2 regions of the Proteus mirabilis HI4320 genome follow, and region 1 is predicted to be linked to the other one. Evidence: predicted binding sites of a transcription regulator. Region 1 holds the regulator's gene; the other holds the start of a gene.

Region 1 (3,219 bases):
AGACGTTAAATTCAATGTGATCATGCCATTTACGATTTTCTAAATAACAATAAGGATAAAGTGTATTTATTACGCTTTATCCTTAATAAAAAATCTAATTAACATTATGATAAAAAAGAAAAAACAATAAAAAATATGATAAATAAAAAAGAGTAATGTATTCATGTTTTTTAATATCCTTTTTTTTAGTCTTTTTCATTCTTGTGCATTTTTTCATTTTATGGCAGATTTCTTGCAACTTATTTTACCTTTCTTTATTTATATTTATTAATCTGCATTTAATACAATTGAATAATACAGGTTTTCAGGAAGAAGCATGTTAAAACGATTGGATGATTTCTTATTAGAGCCACCATTAAAGCCTTTCAGAGGTATAAATCGATTTATTGTTGAGTTTCTTTTTTTCGGTGTAAAAGAGGCACGTTCTTGCTTATTCGCTGGTTTTTTCTTCTTTATTTTATTTGCGACGCCTAGTAAAGGAGTGCTAGGTATACCGCGTTATGATGTTTTGCTTATTCTCGCTATTGTTTTCCAATTATGGATGGTATGGGGAAAACTTGAAACATGGGATGAATTAAAAGCAATTTGTTTTTTTCATGTTGTAGGTTTTGTCATGGAGCTATTTAAAACATCAGCAGCGATTGGCTCATGGAAATATCCTGATTTTGCTTACACAAAATTGTGGGAAGTGCCTTTATTTACAGGGTTTATGTATTCTGCTGTCGGGAGTTATTTAATTCAAGCATGGCGTTTTTTAAAAGTTCGAATAGAACATTATCCTCCTTATTGGATGGCAACTTTGGTTGCTCTCGCTATTTATATTAATTTCTTTTCTCATCATTTTATTGGTGATTATCGTTGGTATTTAACGGCATTTATTTTAGGTCTTTATGCCCGTAGTGTGGTCTATTTTACGCCTTATGATACAGAGAGACGGATGCCTCTGTTACTGGCTTTTGTTCTGATAGGTTTTTTTATTTGGCTTGCTGAGAATTTCGGTACGTTCTTTGGTGTATGGCAATATCCAAATCAAATTGGTGCGTGGTCTGTTGTGCATGCTGGGAAGTGGGGATCTTGGTCACTATTGGTCATTGTTACATTTACTATCGTAGTACACCTAAAACATATTAAGCATAGTATTAGTGTGGTTAAGTAGCGTTACCAATAAAAAAGGAACTGCGGGCAGTTCCTTTTTTTACTGAGATATTATCCAGAATGATTACTTCTCATCATGTGCGTGGCTATCTTCTTTACAATTACCTGCGGCGCAGTGACCATATAAATACAGGCTATGATTGGAAAGTTTGATGCCATGGCGTTCAGCGATATTTCTTTGACGAACTTCGATAGCATCGTCAGTAAACTCGATAACTTTACCACAATCAAGGCAAATTAAGTGATCATGGTGATGTTGTTGAGTTAATTCAAATACTGATTTACCACCTTCAAAATTATGTCGGGTAACAATACCAGCATCATCAAATTGGTTTAAGACGCGATAGACTGTTGCCAGACCAATCTCTTCGCCGATATCGATCAGTTTTTTATAGAGATCTTCAGCACTGACATGATGGCACTCAGGATCCTGGAGCACTTCCAAGATCTTTAAGCGAGGAAGTGTAACTTTTAACCCAGCATTTTTTAACGCTTTATTATTGTCGGTCATGCGGATTTAATCCTGTTGCTAATGGTGAATTTAATATGTGCTCACAAAATACTGTATATATTCATTAATACATAGGGTATTTAATAACCTTAATGATTATAGGCATGATATTAAAAAATAAACACCCCACCTATCACACTATCTTAGCACACCATTGAATAATTATCATTCTCAATATTAAGAATTTATATTATCCCAGAATTTCGTCAAGGCTCATCTCTTCTTTGATCTGAGCAACCCAAGCGTCAACACGCTCTTCAGTTAATTCTGGTTGGCGATCTTCATCAATCGCAAGGCCGATAAAGTGATTATCATCAGCAAGACCTTTAGATGCTTCAAAATGATAACCTTCAGTAGGCCAATGACCCACAATGACTGCGCCACGAGGTTCAATGATATCACGAATAGTTCCCATTGCGTCACAGAAGTATTCTGCATAGTCTTCTTGGTCACCACAACCAAATAGAGCAACAAGTTTACCGTTGAAATCAATATCTTCTAATGTTGGGAAAAAGTCATCCCAATCGCATTGTGCTTCACCATAATACCAGGTAGGAATACCTAGTAATAGAATATCAAATGCTTCGATGTCTTCTTGACTGGATTTTGCGATATCATGAACTTCGGCATTATCCGCGCCTAATCTTTCTTGAAGCATTTTGGCAATATTTTCAGTGTTGCCGGTATCACTGCCGAAGAATATTCCTATGATTGCCATAAAGTGAGATAACCTCTTTTATTCTCTTTGTCTGTATTTTTGAACAATTACCAGTAAAAGATAAACATCATGTTTTCATCATTGAAAACTAAAGCACTATTTTGACGAAAAGAGCAGGGTAATTCTGTCGAATTTGTGTGATTTTCCTGCTGATTTTTTTAGCTTTGATGTTTTTTTAACGCATAAGTTTGTGCGAGTTGTTCTAGTAATATTTCTTCAATAAGCTCACTACGACTGACATTTTTTGCGCTCGCAAGCTCATTAAGCGCATTGACAGCATCCTCATTTAATTTCAACTCAACCCGACGTAATCCATTGACGCGATCGCGTCGTAATTGGTTTCGTTTATTAATTCTAAGCTGTTCATCCCGAGAAAGCGGGTTTGTTTTAGGTCGCCCAGGTCTGCGTTCATTTGCGAACAAATCCAGTGTGGTGCGATCAGTTTGTTCTTTTGCCATAAATTTTGCTGTGAAAGGGCGTATACCAATGACTCAATATGAAGCGCCCAATAATACCCCACATATCGGCGTATCGCTACTGCTTCCTGTGTTTAACCTATTGTCATTTGGTCTTTTTATCAACAATGACAGATTTAAGAGCAATAATTGTACGCTATAAAATAGTATTGCTGGTGATTTATAACCAACAAAGGAACATTATACTGTTTTGGCTAAGAAGCGACGAATGGCCTTAATTACTGTTTCTGGTTTTTCAGAATGCACCCAATGTCCTGTATTGGCGACAACAAAGGCGGTTGCTTGTGGAAATTGGCGAGCAATATTATTGCGATATTCATCTAAAATATATGGGGATAGTCCACCACGTATAAACAAAA
Region 2 (3,219 bases), 480 kb from region 1:
AGCGTTTCATGGTGGCAATAATAGGCTTGATCATGCCATCAGCTAATTCATCTTTATTACGCAAAAACTGTAAGCACACAACAAAAGGCCATAAACCACCAAACCAATACGCTCCACTAATAAGATGGATACTCTGATTTAGTTTATAAATTACGGCTTCACTACCTGTAAACATGGCACTATGGCCAATAAAAGCATGCAGCACAAGCATCAATGTTGAGATAAGTAACAGACTAATATTTCTAATGCTACGTTGATGAATAAAGAGAGCGATTAATGCGAGAGAGGATAAAACTAATTGCCATTGCCAAATTTGGCCAAAAGAGGTTCCCAATACAGCTTGCCATATCGTTAGCGACCAAGCATCTTGCCAGCCATCTCCCATAATGCCTGATTGCACTATCATCCATAAATAAGTGGAAACAAATACAGTGATAGTGCTAATCGCCAATGCTGGGCGTAAGCGTACTTGAATAAGAGGAACAAACTTTTCTTTAGCGAGAATGGCAGCCGAACAGCTCAGTCCGAACATGAACATGACTGCCACAAAATGAAAAATTCGGCATAAAATATAAACGTCTTCAGGAGTCATTATTTTACACTAAATTGATAAGAACCTTTTGTTTTGTGCCCATCGACAGAAACAACACTCCAATCTACAGAGTAGTTCCCTTCTGCTAATTCACCTTCTAATGGCAATAACAATTTTGTATTGTTAACGGGATCAAGACTTAATTTACCGACAGTAATTTCTTTACCCTCTTTATCAGTGACTTTTACTTTACTAAAGGCCAACTCAATCCCTTCAGAGAAATCGAGTGTAATCACTTTTGGTGCTTGCGCTTGTTCAATAGCCGCACCCTCTGCAGGTAATTGTGATTTTAGATGTGCGTGTGCTAAGGCTTGTTGGCATGACATGCCTAAAAATAAAACAGCGATGGCGGATAATTTGCCCCATGATGTCTTAAGTGTGTTTAATGACATAATAACCTCTTAAATTACAGGTGATTTTTCTATTTATGATAAAGAAGATTTTATAGCAAATTGACTTTAATATCTGCGCTTCTTTATCGTTGAAATAAAAGGTTGTGAACTAGCACTCAAAATATAACTTATTTAGCGCCATTTTTGTTTCAAATATCACCCTTTTTACACTTAACAAAAATATAATACTTTAATTGACACACTACACAGTTCAATACATAACCAAATAATCTAAAAGCCAAACTAAAATAGGCTATAAATCGACGACTCAAACTAGAGAATAGAAAGAACAGAAAATAGACAAAATAATAATCAGCAAAGCTTAAGAAATGATTAAATTAAAGGAGTAGAAAAATAAAAAATCGATTACGTCTATATAAAATAGTTATATGGATATGCAATATTGCACTAACTGGGTCGATAAAAAAAGCTCTACTGTGCGATTACAGTAGAGCTTATTATGTTAATCTGAGCAATGCTTATATGCACTTAGCCAACCAGGTTAAAACAGCAGTATAGTTATTCTTATTATTTAAATATGCGCGGATGTAGAAAGAGCACTTAAGTCTTTATCTAACAAGAACAATGCCTTACCACCATCACCGACCATAGCAAGTTTATCCAGAATAGATTTAAATAACTTCTCTTCTTCATGTTGTTCAGCAACATACCATTGTAAGAAGTTAAATGTTGAGTAATCTTGTGTTGTCATTGCTAAGTGAGCTAGTTTATTAATTTCAGCTGTAATAAACTTCTCGTGCTCATAAGTTTTAGTAAATAAATCAGATAAAGATAAAAATTCAGCAGGTGGTGCTTCAATAGTCCCTAACAAAGGCATAGCACCTGTATCACTTAAATAATCAAATAAGCGTTGCATATGCTCCATTTCTTCACGGGAATGTGCTTTTAAAAATTTGGCAGCGCCATCAAATCCTTTATCATCGCACCAAGCGCTCATCTGCAGGTAAAGGTTAGCTGAATAAAACTCAAGATTCAGCTGTTCATTGAGTTTATTGATCATATCTTGATGTAACATATTTTACTTCCTAACCATGAAAATTAACATTATGGATATTATGCACAGCTAAAAATAAAAATATAGTAAATTTAAATATACTTTTTATATATTTTATACTTTTAGAGAGAATAAAAATAAAAACCAATCTCATTTATGGTGACTTAAAAACAAATAATAATTAATGGAATTGATTATCATTAACCATTATGGCCAAAATAAATATTAATTACACACAACATGTTGTATATAAAGGATATTTTCAGTTATACTCATTTCTTCAAAAATAAATTTTATTAAAACTAAATAAATTCATTTTTTATAATCTTCTATTAAATTTAGTAACGCTCTAAAACTGCACACTCTAATTCATATTAAATATAATTTATCATATGGAATATCGATATTTACTAAAAACATCAAGATATTTTCCTTTATTTATTATCTTTTTTATTACGTTTTCTACTATCAATAGCAATCTTATGATAGATCAACCTTTTTACATAAAATAAATATGAATATCTCAAAAAATGAAAATATTTCTATTTTTTTATACCGTTTTTTATTTGCACTGATAATATTAAGAGGTGACTGATTTTTGGTGTATATAATAACAACCCACTAAAGCCCCCAACATATAAAAGGTTAATGAGGAGCCACTATGACAAAAACTGTATTAGTTCCCATCGATTTTACTGAGCTTGGTTTATTGGATAAAGTTGTCACTCATCTCAAAGCATTAGCGATGGCCGATAAACTAAATATCCACTTTTTATCTGTTATTCCTAGCTATGAGTCCTTTGTCGGATTTGCTTTTGGCAGCCAAGACCGTCTTGCCAATGATAAGCAACGTATTGAAATTGCATTATCTACGTTAAATGATAGTTTATCTCATATTGAAATTCCCAATAGCACATCCCAATCTTATATTTCCGTAGGTAACCCACGCGACCGTATTTTAGAGACCGCAAAAAAAATCCAAGCTGATCTGATTGTGATAGGCTCACGCAACCCTGGAATGAAAACCTACTTACTAGGCTCGACAGCTTCTTCTGTTGTTAGCTATGCAGAATCTTCTGTTTTAGTTGTTCGATAACTCAACGCCAAGATTTTTCCTATCAGAAGTCAGGTTACGCCAATAACCTGATTTCTTATTTTTTATCTAAATAATCGCTTTAGAATAAAATTTTATTGTCTCAAAATCTTATTCTTCCTATAAA

What was found. Region 1 encodes Fur, which represses iron uptake genes when iron is present. Its sites were predicted from a motif close to ATAATAATGAGAACNACTATCAA; they were not measured.
Region 2: the regulator Fur is predicted to act here: its motif matches at 2,131-2,153, upstream of ftnA (non-heme ferritin).

What each region holds. Positions count from the first base shown of each region.
Region 1 is NC_010554.1:584,573-587,791, forward strand. It holds gene chiP (chitoporin ChiP) at 1-43, shown strand, start outside; gene PMI_RS02670 (DUF817 domain-containing protein) at 317-1,156, shown strand; gene fur (ferric iron uptake transcriptional regulator) at 1,220-1,666, opposite strand; gene fldA (flavodoxin FldA) at 1,857-2,384, opposite strand; gene ybfE (LexA regulated protein) at 2,543-2,842, opposite strand; gene ybfF (esterase) at 3,041-3,219, opposite strand, start outside.
Region 2 is NC_010554.1:1,068,765-1,071,983, reverse strand. It holds gene copD (copper homeostasis membrane protein CopD) at 1-592, opposite strand, end outside; gene copC (copper homeostasis periplasmic binding protein CopC) at 592-984, opposite strand; gene ftnA (non-heme ferritin) at 1,517-2,020, opposite strand; gene PMI_RS04885 (universal stress protein) at 2,661-3,095, shown strand.